2 regions of the Afipia sp. P52-10 genome follow, and region 1 is predicted to be linked to the other one. Evidence: predicted binding sites of a transcription regulator. Region 1 holds the regulator's gene; the other holds the start of a gene.
The links. The regulator PhoB, encoded in region 1, activates phosphate uptake and scavenging genes when phosphate is short. The targets are predictions, from matches to a motif close to TGTCATNNANCTGTCAT.
Positions count from the first base shown of each region.

Region 2: the regulator PhoB is predicted to act here: its motif matches at 3,896-3,912, upstream of phnF (phosphonate metabolism transcriptional regulator PhnF).

Region 1 is NZ_AZSJ01000003.1:985,808-993,918, forward strand. It holds gene apaG (Co2+/Mg2+ efflux protein ApaG) at 1-113, shown strand, start outside; gene X566_RS05960 (GNAT family N-acetyltransferase) at 212-742, shown strand; gene X566_RS05965 (Hsp33 family molecular chaperone) at 762-1,736, opposite strand; gene argF (ornithine carbamoyltransferase) at 1,733-2,665, opposite strand; gene X566_RS05975 (aspartate aminotransferase family protein) at 2,673-3,878, opposite strand; gene X566_RS05980 (GcrA family cell cycle regulator) at 4,337-4,843, shown strand; gene phoB (phosphate regulon transcriptional regulator PhoB) at 4,946-5,656, opposite strand; gene phoU (phosphate signaling complex protein PhoU) at 5,675-6,391, opposite strand; gene pstB (phosphate ABC transporter ATP-binding protein PstB) at 6,414-7,187, opposite strand; gene pstA (phosphate ABC transporter permease PstA) at 7,235-8,110, opposite strand.
Region 2 is NZ_AZSJ01000003.1:255,891-264,001, forward strand. It holds gene phnL (phosphonate C-P lyase system protein PhnL) at 1-1, opposite strand, end outside; gene phnK (phosphonate C-P lyase system protein PhnK) at 9-791, opposite strand; gene X566_RS02640 (alpha-D-ribose 1-methylphosphonate 5-phosphate C-P-lyase PhnJ) at 788-1,654, opposite strand; gene X566_RS02645 (carbon-phosphorus lyase complex subunit PhnI) at 1,651-2,754, opposite strand; gene phnH (phosphonate C-P lyase system protein PhnH) at 2,758-3,366, opposite strand; gene phnG (phosphonate C-P lyase system protein PhnG) at 3,369-3,830, opposite strand; gene phnF (phosphonate metabolism transcriptional regulator PhnF) at 3,959-4,687, shown strand; gene phnE (phosphonate ABC transporter, permease protein PhnE) at 4,712-5,560, opposite strand; gene phnE (phosphonate ABC transporter, permease protein PhnE) at 5,557-6,441, opposite strand; gene phnD (phosphonate ABC transporter substrate-binding protein) at 6,514-7,464, opposite strand; gene phnC (phosphonate ABC transporter ATP-binding protein) at 7,536-8,111, opposite strand, start outside.

The DNA.
Region 1 (8,111 bases):
CCGGATTCATGACCGGCCGCTATCAGATGGTCACCGATCACGGCGAACGGTTCGAGATCGACATCCCGACATTCTCGCTCGACAGTCCGAATGGCAACCGCACGCTGAACTGAGGCATGATCCGGAATGCCTAACCAGCGACAGGCGGCGCCGTCCGCCCAAACGCTGAGCCAAGGCCACCGCATCGCCACGCCAGCAAGGAGCCATTACCATGCAGATCAGGGACGCCAGGGCGGCGGACATCGACGGTATCGTGGCGATCTATAACGACGCTGTCAGCAACACCACCGCAATCTGGAACGAGGTCGAGGTCGACGCCGCCAACCGCGCCGCCTGGCTGGCCGACCGGCAGCGCCAGGGCTACCCGGTGCTGGTGGCGGTCGGCGACGATGGCGCTGTGCTCGGCTACGCCACCTTCGGCGACTGGCGGGCGTTCGACGGTTACCGGCACACGGTCGAACACTCCGTCTATGTGCGGGGGGATCAGCGCGGCGGCGGCATCGGCACAGCGCTAATGCTCGGCCTGATCGGCTGCGCCCGAAGGCTCGGCAAGCATGTCATGGTCGCAGCGATCGAAGCCCGCAACGAGGCGTCGATCAAGCTGCATCACAAACTCGGCTTCGAAACTGTCGGCCATATGAAGGAGGTCGGCACCAAGTTCGGCATCTGGCTCGACCTCGCGTTCCTGCAATTGACGCTCGACCGCCGCAGCGACCCGGACGCGCCCGTCAGGCGCGCGTGACGGGCGCGACACTCGCGCGTCAAACCGCGTCGGCCTCTTCCGGCGTGAACGTGTAGACCGAGGAGCAGAATTCGCAGGTCACCTCGATCTTGCTGTCCTTCACCATCTCGATCCGCTCGCGCTTGGTGAAGCCCTTCAGCATGCCCTCCACCGCCTGGCGCGAACACGAGCACTTGGCCTGGACATGCTGCGGCTGAAACACCCGCACGCCGCGCTCATGGAACAGGCGGAACAGCAGCCGCTCGCCGGACAGCTCCGGATCGATCAGTTCGACATCCTCCACCGTCTGCATCAGCGACTGACCCTCGACCCAGGCGTCATCGACCTCGGTGGTGTGCGGCTCGGTTCCTTCCGGCGCATCGCCTGGATGCAGATCCGCCTGCCGCGCGCGCTCCGGCGATTTCGGCAGGAACTGCAGCAGCAATCCGCCAGCACGCCAACGATGACGGGGCCCGCCCTGCCCACGCAGCTCCTCGCCAACCGCAAGCCGCACACGCGTCGGAATCTGCTCCGAGCGCAGGAAGTATTCGTGCGCGGCCGCTTCCAGATCGCCGCCGTCCAGCGCCACCAGCCCCTGATAGCGGCTCATGTCCGAGCCCTGATCGATGGTCATCGCCAGATGGCCCTTGCCCAGCAGTTCGCCGGTGGTCTGGCCGAACTTCAATCGCGTGGTATCGAAGCGCGCATAGGCGCGCAGCTTGTCCGGCGCCGTGAAGTTGACGACGATCATCGAGATCGGACCGTCGGTCTGGGTCTGCAGGATGAAGCGCCCTTCGAACTTCAACGACGAGCCGAGCAGCGAGGTGAGCACGATCGCCTCGCCGAGCACCTTGCTCACCGCGGGCGGATAAGCGTGCTTGGTCAGGATATCGTCCAGCGCCGGGCCGAGCTTGACCAGCCGGCCGCGCAGGTCGAGCGAGGCGACCTCGAATGGAATCAGCGCGTCGTGCAGCGGCGCTGCCGACGGCTCGCGAACGAGAGTGTCATCCGTCATTCCGGCTTCGCCGCGTTAAAACACCAGGCAAGAATACCTTTTTGCGCGTGCAGGCGGTTCTCGGCCTCATCAAACACCACCGACTGTGGACCATCGATGACCTCATCGGTCACCTCCTCGCCACGGTGCGCTGGCAGACAATGCATGAACAGCGCGTCGGGCTTGGCCAACGACATCAGCTTGGCATTGACCTGATAGCGCCGCAACAGGTTGTGGCGATGCTCGCCATCCTTATCCCCCATCGAGACCCAGGTATCGGTGACGACGCAGTCGGCATCGCGCACCATCTCCTCCGGGTCGTTGCCGAGCCGCACCGCGGCATTGTTCAGCTTGATCCAATCCTTCAGCGGCTTCTTCGGCGCCAGTTCCGGCGGGGTCGCGACGTTGAGCTTGAAATCGAAGCGCTGCGCCGCATGCACCCAGGAGGCCAGCACGTTGTTGTCGTCGCCGCTCCAGGCCACGGTGCGTCCGGTGATAGGCCCGCGATGCTCCTCATAGGTCATCACGTCGGCCATCACCTGGCACGGATGCGACAACCGCGTCAGCCCGTTGATCACCGGCACGGTGGCGTGCTCGGCGAGTTCCAGCAGCGCATCGTGGCTGAGGATACGGATCATGATGGCGTCGACATAGCGCGACAGCACCCGTGCGGTGTCGGCGATCGTCTCGCCGCGGCCGAGTTGCATCTCGGCGCCGGTCAGCATGATCGCCTCGCCGCCGAGCTGGCGCATGCCGACGTCGAACGACACCCGCGTTCGCGTTGAGGGCTTTTCAAAGATCATCGCCAGCGTCTTGCCCGCGAGCGGACGGTCGGCGGTGCCGTTCAGCCCCTGCTTGCGCCGAGTCTTCAACGCGAGGCTGGTGTCCAGCATCGCCCGCAGGTCGGCCTGCGGTAATGCGCTGATATCGAGAAAATGACGAGGCGGCATGTTCACGTCAGGCCACTCCCCGCTTCGCGGCAGCGCTCAGCTTGGCGCAGGCCCGCTCGATGCGCTGCACCGCCTCGTCGATCTCCGCCTCGCTGACGATCAGCGGCGGCAGCATGCGCAGCACATTGTCACCGGCCGCAACCGTCAGCAGCTTCTCGTCGCGCAGCGCATTGCCGAGATCGCCGGCCGGGATCACCGCCTTGACGCCGAGCAACAGCCCCTCGCCGCGCACCTCGCTGAGGATGTCGGGATGGCGATCGCAGATGCCCGCGAGCTTCTGCTTCAGCAACAGCGACATGCGCTGCACATGGTCGACGAAGCCCGGCGCCAGCATCACGTCGAGCACCGCATTGGCTGCCGTCATCGCCAGCGGATTGCCGCCGAAGGTGGAGCCATGCGTGCCGGCCGTCATACCCTTGGCCGCTTCCTTCGTTGCAAGGCATGCACCGATCGGGAAGCCGCCACCGAGCGCCTTGGCGAGCGACATGATGTCCGGCGTCACGCCGGTCCGCTTGTAGGCGAAAATCTCACCGGTGCGGCCCATGCCGGTCTGCACCTCGTCGAACACCAGCAGCAGCCCGTTACGGTCGCACAGCTCGCGCAGCGCCTTGAAGAACTGCGGCGATGGCGAACGCACGCCGCCCTCGCCCTGCAGCGGCTCGATCATGATCGCCGCGGTCTGCGGACCGATCGCCGTCTTGACCGCCTCGATGTCGCCGAGCGGCACCTGATCGAAGCCTTCGACCGGCGGGCCGAAGCCTTCGAGATATTTCGCCTGGCCGCCGGCGGCGATGGTCGCAAGCGTGCGGCCATGGAATGCGCCTTCGAACGTGATGATGCGATAGCGTTCGCCCTTGCCGCTCGCATGCTGATACTTGCGCGCCATCTTGATCGCGCACTCCACCGCTTCGGCGCCGGAGTTGCAGAAGAAGGCGACGTCGGCAAAGCTCGCCTCGCACAGCCGGCGCGCGAGCTTCTCGCCGTCGGGCATCGAATAGAGGTTGGAGACGTGCCAGACCTTGCCGAGCTGCTCGGTCATCGCCTTGACCAGATGCGGATGTGCATGGCCGAGCGCATTGACTGCGACGCCGCTGCCGAAATCGAGATAACGATCGCCGTTCGTCGCGATCAGCCACGCCCCCTCGCCGCGCTCGAAGGCGACGTCGGCACGGGCGAAAACGGGAAGCAGATGGGTCTGTGCGATCTGGTTCATGGCGACCTGGTTCATTGGATCAGGGGGGCGCTTCGTGCCCGGCATCATATTGAGTGCGCTAGGCTTTGGCGTCGGCCCGAAATAAAAGTGCCGCCCTTCCAAGGCGGCACAGGCAACATTCTATTGGTGGGCCGCGAACTGTCAACAGCGGCAGTTCGGTCACGGCGACCGTAGAAAAAGCCCATTTTGCTGATTTCTTCACAGCTCATGTCGGAATTCACAGCCCCGGACTCTTGCGCGCGAGTCAGCGCATATTGTAGCGTTTGGGCCATAAGACACGACATCTCGTGCAGCGGTTCTGCCCCCTCAGGTCGTTTTTGTTAAGGCGTAGCGTCCGGTCGTTAAAGGCGATTCCGGCGAGGGAGGAGGGATTCAGCGGCCCGAGGCCGGCGAAATCGCGCCGGAGGTTCCAGTCACATGTGCGCGCAACGCGCATGCGACAACAAGGGAAGAAGGCGATGACAGTCATTACCTGGTCCGACGAGCGCGTGGAGCAACTCAAGAAGCTCTGGGAAGCGGGGCTTTCGGCAAGCCAGATCGCGGCTGAACTCGGCAATGTCACGCGCAATGCCGTGATCGGCAAAGTCCATCGGCTCGGACTCTCCGGCCGCGCCAAGTCACCGTCCACATCCGTCCCGCGTCCGCGCAAGGCGCGGCCCGCCCAGCACATCATGCGCATCTCGCGTCCGGTCTCACGCGGCAACACCGCGCTGGCTCATGCCTTCGAGATGGAAGTCGAGGCCGATCCGATCGCCTTCGACAACGTGGTTCCGATGAGTCAACGCAAGACGCTCCTGGAACTCACCGAAGATACCTGCCACTGGCCGGTCGGCGATCCCGGCAGCGCCGACTTTTTCTTCTGTGGCGGCAAGTCGCTCACCGGTCTTCCCTACTGCGGCCATCACTCCCGAGTCGCCTATCAGCCGGCTGCGGACCGCCGCCGGAACCCGTCGCGGCCGCGCTGAGGCGCAAGCGAACGACCGAAACGAACAAAAACAAAGGGCCTGACTTAAAGTCAGGCCCTTCTGCGTTGTTATGCTGCTGGTGTCACCGCATGCGGGCTGCCGCTACTGCTGCTGCTCCACCTTGCCGAAACGATCGTCGAGAGCATAGCCCGCGCCGCGCACGGTGCGGATCGGATCGATCGCCCGGCCGGAGTTCAACAGCTTGCGCAGACGGCCGATATGCACATCGACGGTGCGTTCGTCGATGTAGATGTCCCGGCCCCAGACGCTGTCGAGCAGTTGCTCGCGGCTGAACACGCGGCCCGGATGCTCAAGGAAGAACTCGAGCAGGCGATACTCGGTCGGACCGAGTTCGATCGGCTGGCCCGCGCGGGAGACGCGACGCTTCTCGCGATCGAGCTCCAGGTCGCCCCAGGACAGCACGTTGGCCATCCGCTCCGGCGAGGCGCGGCGCAACAGGCCGCGCACGCGCGCCAACAGCTCCGGCACTGAGAACGGCTTGACGATATAGTCGTCGGCGCCGGTGGCGAGCCCGCGCACTCGCTCGCTTTCCTCGCCGCGCGCGGTCAGCATGATGATCGGCAACTGCCGCGTTTCAGGACGGGCCCGCAGGCGGCGGCACAGTTCGATGCCGGAGAGCCCCGGCAGCATCCAGTCGAGCACCACCAGGTCGGGCACACGCTCCTTCAAGCGCGTATCGGCTTCGTCGCCACGCCCGACGGTTTCGACGTCGTAGCCTTCCGCGTCGAGATTGTAACGCAAGAGCGTCGTCAGCGCCTCTTCGTCTTCGACAACCAGAATCCGTGCGTTCATGAAACCCCTGTCGTTCGCTTAGTTGCCAGGCGCCATCGCGGCGAAGCTGGTCATATCGCCCTTCGGGCGCTTGTCGGAGATCTGCTGACCTTCGATCATGTAGAACACCGTCTCGGCGATGTTGGTGGCGTGATCGCCGATCCGCTCGATATTCTTGGCGCAGAACATCAGGTGGATACAGAACGAGATGTTGCGCGGGTCTTCCATCATGTAGGTGAGCAATTCGCGGAACAAAGAGGTGCAGATCGCATCGACCTCCTCGTCGCCCTTCCACACCGCCATCGCCGCCGGCAGATCGTGTGCGGCATAGGCATCCAGCACCGACTTGATCTGCGACTGCACCAGCGCCGTCATATGCTCGAGGCCGCGGATCAGCTTCATCGGATGAAAATCGCCATCAAGCTGGTTGACCCGCTTGCCGATGTTCTTGGCGAGGTCGCCGATCCGCTCCAGGTCGGTGGCGACGCGCAACGCGCCAACGATCTCGCGCAGGTCGACCGCCATCGGCTGGCGGCGGGCGATCGTCAGCACCGCCCGCTCCTCGATCTGATGCTGCAGCCTGTCGATCTCGGTATCGAGTTCGACGACCTGCTTGGCGAGCGCGGCATCGCGGCGCACCAGCGCGTCGACGGAGTCGCCGATCTGGCGCTCGGCCAGGCCGCCCATCTCGGCAACCAGACGCGCGAGCTCCTGCAGATCGGCGTCGAATGCCTTTGCGGTATGTTCTGAAGCCATGACCATCTCCAAAAAGCGCGGCTCAACCGAACCGGCCGGTAATGTAATCTTGCGTCCGGCGATCCGACGGCGAGGTGAAGATCTTGTTAGTCGCGTCGAACTCGATCAGCTCGCCGAGATACATGAACGCCGTATAGTCCGACACGCGCGCGGCCTGCTGCATATTATGGGTCACGATCGCGATCGTATAATCTTCCTTCAGGCCGTTGATCAGCTCTTCGATCTTGGCGGTCGAGATCGGATCGAGCGCCGAGCACGGCTCGTCGAACAGGATCACCTCCGGGCGCACCGCAATGGTCCGCGCGATGCACAGCCGCTGCTGCTGGCCGCCCGACAGGCTGAGGCCCGAGGCATTGAGCTTGTCCTTCACCTCGTCCCAGAGCGCACCGCCGCGTAGCGCCGCCTCGACGCGATCGTCCATCTCCGACCGGGAGATCTTCTCGTACAGGCGGATGCCGAAAGCGATGTTCTCGTAGATCGTCATCGGAAACGGCGTCGGCTTCTGGAACACCATGCCGACCCGCGCGCGCAAGAGATTGAGATCGAGCTTCGGGTCCAGAATATTGGTCTTGTCGAGCAGGATCTGCCCTTCCGCGCGCTGGCCCGGATACAGATCGTACATCCGGTTGAAGATGCGCAGCAAGGTGGACTTGCCGCACCCCGACGGGCCGATGAAGGCCGTGACGCGGTTGGTGCCGAGCGTCAGGTTGATGTTCTTCAGCGCACGCGCGTCGCCGTAGAAGAAGTTGAGGTCGCGAACGGTGATCTTCGGCGTGCTGTCGGCGGTGGCCGACATCGGCGGCGCCGACGTCTGAGGAAGATCGACGGAAACGTTGAGGCTGCTCATTTATTCGTCCTTTCGGCGCCAAGGATACGCGCACCGATATTCAGGGCCAGAACTGCAAGCGTGATGATCAGCGCGCCCGCCCAGGCGAGCTGCTTCCAGTAGTCGTAAGGACTCTGCACGAAGTTGTTGATGGTGACCGGCAGGTTGGCCATCGTCTTGGTGAGATCGAGGCTCCAGAACTGGTTCGACAGCGCCGTGAACAACAGCGGCGCGGTTTCACCTGCCACGCGGGCGGTGGCGAGCAGAACGCCGGTGATGATGCCGGCGCGGGCGGCGCGATAGGCGACGCGGCGGATCACCAGCGACCGCGGCAGGCCGAGGGCGGACGCCGCCTCGCGCAGCGGATTGGGCACCAGCAGCAGCATGTCCTCGGTGGTGCGCACCACCACCGGAATGACGATCACCGCCAGCGCCAGCGCACCGGCGAGCGCCGAGAAGCCGCCCATCGGCACCACCACCGCGCCGTAGACGAACAGACCGATGATGATCGACGGCGCGCTCAGCAGAATGTCGTTGATGAAGCGGACGACCGAGGTGAGCTGGTCGTGACGGCCGTACTCGGCCATGTAAGTGCCGGCGAACAGGCCAAGCGGCGCGCCGATGCCGACGCCGATCAACGTCATGAGCAGCGAACCGACGATGGCATTGAGCAGGCCGCCGCTGTTGGAGCCCGGCGGCGGTGTCATCTCCGTGAAGATCTGCAGGCTGATGCCGGCAAGCCCGTTCCAGAACAACGTGAACAGGATCAGCGCGAGCCAGCTCACGCCGAACAGCGCCGCACCGACGCAGAGCAGGCGCACGATGACGTCCGCCCGCCGGCGGCGGCTATAGATCGGATTGGCAGCCGGAACGCTGGTATCGGCGATGGTCATG
Region 2 (8,111 bases), 730 kb from region 1:
TTTCATCCTCACGCGGGCAGAATCGACGAGACGAGCAGTTGGGTATAGGGCTTGCGCGGATCGTCCAACACCTGATCGGTGAGGCCGGCCTCGATCACGCGTCCCTCCTTCATCACCATGATCCGGTGCGACAGCAGCCGGGCGACAGCCAGGTCGTGGGTGACGATGATCACCGCAAGGCCCAGCTCGGCAACGAGGCCGCGCAACAGGTCGAGCAGGCGCGCCTGCACCGAGACGTCGAGGCCGCCGGTCGGCTCGTCCATGAAGATCAGCCGCGGCTGGGTAACGAGATTGCGGGCGATCTGCAGCCGCTGGCGCATGCCCCCCGAATAGGTGCGCGGCGAATCGTCGATGCGGCCGACCTCGATCTCCACCCGGCGCAACCACGATTCGGCCGTGTTGCGGATCTTGCCGTAGTGCTGCCAGCCGACAGCCATCAGCCGCTCGCCGACATTGGCGCCGGCGGACACCTTCATGCGCAGGCCCATCGCCGGATCCTGATGGACGTAGCCCCAATCGGTGCGGAACAGAAAACGGCGCTCGGCCTCGCCGAGGCTCGTCAGATCCCGCGTCGCGCCATCGCGCATGCGGTAGCAGACGCGACCGGTGGTGGGCTCCATCTGCGTCGAGAGCATCTGCAGCAACGTCGACTTTCCGGAGCCGGATTCGCCGACGATGGCCAGCACCTCGCCCTCATGAAGCGTAAACGATACGTCACGACACGCCAGATGCCGGCCGTAGGTCTTTCCGAGGCTATCAGCAATCAGCAGCGGTTGATCGACGGCACTCATTCTGCTGCCTCCGGTTGGACGCCGCGACAGCCTGTGGCACGACGTGTTTCGCAGTGATCAGTATCGGAGCAGACGAACATCCGTCCGCCCCTGTCGTCGATCACCACCTCATCGAGATAGGAATCATCGGCGCCGCACAACGTACATGGCGCATTGTGCCGGTAGCGCTCGAACGGATGGTCCTCGAAATCGAGCGAGACCACGGTCGTATAGGGCGGCACCGCATAGATCCGCTTCTCGCGACCTGCGCCGAACAGCTGCAACGCCGGACAATCGTTCATCTTCGGATTGTCAAACTTCGGCGTCGGCGACGGGTCCATCACATAGCGGGCATTGACCTTCACTGGATAGGCATAGCTCGTGGCGATATGGCCGTGACGGGCGATGTCCTCGTACAACTTCACATGCATCAGCCCGTATTCGGCGAGCGCGTGCATCCGCCGCGTCTCCGTCTCGCGCGGCTCGAGGAAGCGCAAGGGCTCCGGGATCGGCACCTGATAGACCAGCACCTGCCCTGCATGCAGCGCCGCTTCCGGAATCCGATGCCGGGTCTGGATCACCGTCGCGTCCGTCGTGCTGGTGGTGGTGGCGACGCCAGCGGTCTTCTCGAAGAACTTGCGGATCGAGATCGCGTTGGTGGTGTCGTCGGAACCCTGATCGATCACCTTCAATACGTCATCATGACCCAAGATCGACGCCGTCACCTGTACACCACCCGTGCCCCAGCCATATGGCATCGGCATCTCGCGGCTCGCGAACGGCACCTGATAGCCGGGAATTGCGATCGCCTTCAGGATCGCCCGGCGGATCATCCGTTTGGTCTGTTCGTCGAGATAGGCGAAGTTATAAGCTGGCGCGTTCATTCCGCGGCCTCCTGCACGGCGGCAGATTCTGCCGCTTTGACGAAATCGACGCGCAGCTTGCGCAGCAGGCCGAGTTCGGACTGGAAATCGACGTAATGCGGCAACTTCAGATGCTCGACGAAACCGGTGGCCTGCACGTTGTCCGAATGCGACAGCACGAACTCCTCGTCCTGCGCGGGCGCGGTGACATCCTCGCCCAGTTCGCGAGCACGCAACGCGCGATCCACCAGCGCCATCGACATCGTCTTGCGTTCGGCTTGACCGAAAGCGAGACCGTACCCACGGGTGAAGCACGGTGGCTCCGTGGCCGAGCCCTTGAACTGGTTGACCATCTGACATTCGGTCAGCTCGATTGAACCGAGCGGCACGGCAAAGCCTGCATCCTCCGCAAAGAACTCGACCTCCACTTCGCCGAAACGAATTTCGCCCGCGAACGGATGGGTGCGGCCGTAACCGCGCTGCGTCGAGTAGCCAAGCGCGAGCAGGAAGCCTTCGTCGCCGCGAGCAAGATTCTGCAGACGCAGGTCGCGCTCGGCCGGGAAATCCAACGGCTCACGGGTCAGATCACCGACTGGCCTTTCAGGGTCGCCCGCAGGCGACGGTTCGATCAAGCCGTCACGGCCGAGGATATCGGTGACGCGCGGCATTGCACCGATATCGGCCTCGGCCACCGCAGGCGCTTGCCGCGCGGTTTCGCCGGTCAATGCCGGATCGAGCAGACGGTGCGTGTAATCGAAGGTCGGCCCCAGCACCTGGCCGCCCGGGACATCCTTGAAGGTGGATGAGATCCGCCGCGCCACCCGCATTGCCCCAGTCTCGACCGGCTCGGTGGCGCCGAAGCGTGGCAGCGTGGCGCGGAACGCACGCAGCAGGAAGATCGCCTCGATCAGATCGCCCCGCGCCTGCTTGATCGCCAGCGCCGCAAGCTCGCGATCGTAAAGCGATCCCTCCGTCATCACCCGGTCAACGCCCAGGCTGAGCTGTTCGGAAATCTGCGCCAGCGATAGCTCCGGCACATTCGGATCACCGCGGCGCTCATGCGCCAGCAGCCGATGCGCGTTCTCGATGGCACGTTCGCCGCCCTTCACCGCCACATACATGCTTCAAGCCTCCCTGCGAACGACGCGAGTGGTGCGCGGCAGTGCCGCCACCTGGTTTCCGGCGACCAGCACGAGATCGACCCCGCGTGGGAACAGCTCGCGATTGAGGGCCAACCGATCGACCAGGTCATCCGGTAGGCCAGCGGCACGCAGCGTCGCGCCGCCGTCGATGCCCGGACCGCTCAATTCGAATGTCTGACCGACCGAGAGCTGCTCGATCTGCAGGATCAATGTCGTCGAACGATCCGGGTAGGCATCGCTGCCGAGGCAGAACTGTTCGAAATCCGGAAGCCGCTTCGGCTGCGCGATCAGCGCGAAGCTACAATAGGAGGGGCTGGTCACCAGCGGCGCGCCGGTATGGAACTTGAGCCACTTGGCCACCGCGGTTGAGGCTGTGAACGGCGCATCCAGCCACAGCGTCGTGTCGTGATCGAACAGGGTCAACGCAATCGCTGCCGTTCCGGCCAGCATCGGAGCGGGCGCGTCGAGAACCGCATCGATCCGATGCACGGTTCCGGGACATGCCATCGCATTCATCACGGTGCGGAATGTCGTCTGTGCCGACATCACCTTGTCGGCGAAACCCGCGCCTAATTCTTCGACCATCGCCATGATCAGCCCTCGCCCCGCACCATCGTGTAGAAATTGACCCGCGTTGCCGCGACTTGCGCTGCGCGCTCTTCCCGCCGCGCAGCAAGCTGCTCGCGCAGCGGCGCCAGCACCTTGGCCTCGACATCACCACGGTACGCCGACGCCTGGATCATCGCGTCACAGAGCGCGATCAGGTTTGCCTTCTCGCCATCGCGGCCAAGCACATAGCCGAAGCCGACTTCGCCACCGGCGAGCCGGACCGCCGCACGCGAGACCGTGGCCTCGCCGAGATTGAACGGCGCGCCGTCGCCGCCAACCCGGCCGCGCACCATGACGAGCCCCTGCTCTGCGGTGCGGATTGTTTCGTAGGCGGGCGGCGGCAGCGACGCGACCAGCGCCGCCAGCGTTTCGGTGGGAGAATTCGCCAGCACCGCCATCGCCTCGCGGCGCGCCGGCTCTGCCTTGACCTGCTGCTGAATGGACATGAACGACGCCGACCTTGCCGTTGTGAAGTTGTCTATGCTACTAGACAACTTCATAGACAAAGGCCATGACGAATTCGTGACGCCACCATGATTTTTGCAGAGGGCCACGCCGCGCCGACGGAGCCGCGATGAGCGACACGCAGGATACGCGTTCCGGCGTCGCGCTGTGGCGGCGGGTTGCCGACCAGATCGAACGCGGCATCGCCGAAGGTCTCTATATGTCGGGCGAAAAGCTGCCCGGCGAGATGGAGATTGCCGAGAGCTACCGAGTCAACCGCCACACCGTGCGCCGCGCGCTGGCGACGCTCGCCGAGCGTGGCCTCGTGCGAGCCGAACGCGGCAGCGGCACATATGTCGAAGCACCCCGCCTCGCCTACCCGCTGAAAAGCCGGACACGGTTTTCCGAGAACATCCACGCCGGCGGTCGCGAAGCCCGCGCCCAGCTCATTGCACACACAATGGACGAGGCCGATCGCGCACTCGCCAAGCGCTTGGCGGTCAAGGTCGGAACTCCGCTGGTGCGGCTGGAAACCCTCCGCTCCGCCGATCGTACACCGATCAGCACCGCGACAAGCTGGTTGCCCGCCGACCGCTTTCCCGACGCCGCTACCGTCTATCAGCGCACACGTTCGATGACGCGGACGCTGTCACATTTCGGCATTCAGGATTATCGGCGAGCGACAACGCGGCTGACCGCGGCCATCGTCAATGCCACCGATGCCGCCCGGCTGGACTTGGCACTCGGCAGGCCCGTGCTGCTGGTGGAAAGCGTCGATGTGGATACCGATGGCAAGCCGCTCCTGACGACGAACTCGCGCTTCGCTGCCGAACGGATCGAGTTCGTTGTCGATAGTTGAGTTGGCGGCGTTAACTTGGAGGCGTCAGTGAATTGCCGCCGCGCGGCCGATGATGGCGAAGCGCAGTTTCGATGAAATCCAATCGATCGCGGCCACGGCCAGCAGAATCATCAGAATGATGAACGACACCTTCTGCCACTCGAGCACGCGGATCTGCTCGGCAAGCTGTAGACCGATCCCGCCCGCGCCGACGATGCCGATGATGGTCGCTGAACGCGTATTCGATTCGATGAAATAGAGCACTTGCCCGGCGATCACCGGGATCACCTGTGGCAGCACGCCGAAACGGATTTCATGCAGCGCGCTGCCGCCGGAGGCGCGAATACCCTCGACCTGCTTCTTGTCGGCAGCCTCGATAGCTTCCGAGAACAGCTTGCCAAAAGCACCGAAGTCGGACACCGCGATCGCCAGCACGCCGGCGAACGGACCAAGGCCCACCACATTGATCCAGACCAATGCCCAGATCAGCGTATCGATACCGCGAATGGTGTCGAACGAGCGGCGCACCGGAAAACGAATCATCCAAGATGGAATGATGTTTCGCGCAGCGAGTAGGCTGACAGGGAGCGCGAGCAACGCGGCTGTCGTCGTGCCCAGCAGCGCGATCGATAACGTCTCGCCGAGTGCCGCGAGATAGGTCGGCAGCGACGAGCCCGGATCCGGCGGCATCATCATCAAGGTGATCCAGCCAAGCTGATGCACGCCCGCAAGAATGCGCTGGAACGAGAAGTCCAGTTCATTCAGGCCGAACACGAACAACGCGAACGCAGCCAGCATCACGGTCGGAACGACAAATCGCGACGATGCCGGCCGCACCGCAAGCCCGGCATACCGCGCAGCCTGCCGCGGGTCCGACGGCATCCTGACGCTCATGCGCGCGCCTCCTCGCCAAACAGACGGCCACGCAGCCACCCGGTGGTGATATCGATGACGAATACGGTGACGATAATCATGATCAGCAACGCACTGACATCGGAGTAATAGAACTTGCGGATCGCGACGATCAGCTCTTGGCCGATGCCGCCTGCACCGACGAAGCCCATCACCGAAGCCTCGCGCACGTTGATTTCGAATCGCAGCAGCGAATAGCTCGCAAAGCCCGGCATGACTTGCGGCACCACTGCAAAACGCATGCAGGAGAGCCAGTTGGCGCCGGTGGCGCGGATCCCCTCGACCGGCTTCATGTCAATATTCTCGACGATCTCCGCAAACAGCTTGCCGAGCGCGCCGGTGGAGTGAATCGCAATGGCGATGACACCGGCCATCGGGCCAAGCCCGAAGGCGATGACGAAGACCAGCGCGAAGACGATGGCGGGAACGGTGCGGCTGAATTCCAGCACGCGCTTGACCGCAAAGCGAACCCAGGACGCAGGCGACGTGTTGGCGGCGACGAGAAAGTTGAGGCCGAAGGCAAGCACGAAGCCGGTCAGCGTGCCGACATAGCTGATGAGCAAGGTCTCACCAAGCAGCGCGAGCCATTTGCGCCAGCCCCAGAACCATTCGGATACGTCGGTCCAGACCCGCGCCCCGTTATCGAGGACAAAAATGCGATCGAAATAGCTGAAGAAATTGCCGATCTTGGCGACCAGCACGCCCGGTTCGACTTCTGCACCGATGGCCGCGGCCATCAGGGCGGCAGCAAACGCGGCAACCGACAGCATCATGCGCCACCGCTTGCGCGCGACGGCTTTGCGATAGGTTTCCTGCAAGGCAGCAAGCTGCTCCTGAGGAAGAACGGAGACGGCGACGGTCACGATGGTCGAACGATCGGAAAGGAGAAACGAAGAGCCGGACCCGTACGAATCCGGCTCCTTGCGATGGCGAAATCAGGAAGCCTTCTTCTTACGCAGGCTGTCGACGAACTTGATCAACTCGATCGTGCCATCCCAGTCCTTGGTCGTGGCGGGATTGAAGCCCTTCTTCTGGCCATCCGACAGCTTGTCGAACGCGGCCTTGTCCTTGGTCGGGGCATCCATGAACGCCTTGGCGATCGCCGCCTTCAGTTCAGCCGGCAGATCCGAGTTGTAGGCATAGGGACCGTTGATGATCGGTGCGGACTTGTGAATGATACGGAAGTCGTCCTTCTTCATCGCCGAGCCGTCCGCGTTCTTCAGCATGCCTTTGGTGAGCATCTGCTGCAGCGTCGAGTCGTTATCGTTGGTCCATTGATTGGCCGCAACGTCCACCGTGCCCTGCGACAGCGCGAGCATGGCGTTCTCGTGGCTGCCGGTAAACACCACCTTGCCGAAATAGCCCTCAGCGTCGGGAATGCCCATCTTGTTCAGCTCGAAACGCGGAACGTTGTTGCCCGAGGTCGAATTCGGATCAACGAGACCCAGGTTCTTTCCCTTTACGTCGTCGATCGACTTGTATGGGCCGTTCGCCTTGACGAAGAAAACCGAGTAGTAGCCGGTCGATCCGTCGATGTTGATGTCATTGGCGAAGGCGTCGGTGTGAACACCGGTCAGACGCGCGCGTGCGAACGACGCCGAACCATAGCTCGCGATGTGAATGTTGCCGGAGCGCTGTCCTTCGATCACCGCAGCATAATCATTGGCGATACGAAGGTTGACCTTTACGCTAAGCTCCTTCGACAGATAGGCCATGAACGGCGTCCAGCGCTCGGTCACGCCCGAGGCATTCTCGGCCGGAACGATTGCGAACGTCAGCTCCGGGTACTTGCTTTTCCAATCCTGCGCGGAGGCAGTCGAGGCTGCCAACGAGACAGAAACGGCGAGCGCAGCTGCGCCGGTCAAAATGGTGCGACGGGTGATCATGACATCCTCTCTTCAGGTGACTCGATTGTTTGAATTTCGCGACCAGAGTACGCGTGACGCGATGCAGCCGCTCAGGCGGCAGCGACATTGCCCAGAGCCGGAACCGCGGCCGGAATTGATGCAGCATCCGGGAGTTCACCCATCACTTCGCCGGCCTCGAGGTCGTAGAGCTCGCGCGCAATGTGATCGGTCAGCATTGCCGGTGCGCCGTCGAATACGATGCGTCCCGCCGACATGCCGATCAGCCGATCGGCATAGGTGCGCGCCAGGTCCAGCGAATGCAGGTTGCAGAGTACGGTGATGCCGAAGTGCTTGTTGATACGCAGCAAGGCGTCCATCACGATGCGGGTGTTGCGCGGATCGAGCGACGCGATCGGCTCGTCGGCGAGAATGATATCGGGCTCCTGCACCAGCGCGCGGGCAATGGCGACGCGCTGCTGCTGACCGCCCGAAAGCTGATCGGCGCGCTGGGCGGCGATCGACGCGATATCGAGCTGGTCCAAAGCCGACATCGCGATCGCCTTGTCACCCTCGGGCCAGAGCTGCGCGAGTGAGCGCCAGCTCGGCATGGTGGCGAGCCGCCCCATCAGAACGTTGGTCAGCACATCGAGCCGGCCGACCAGATTGAATTGCTGGAAGATCATCGC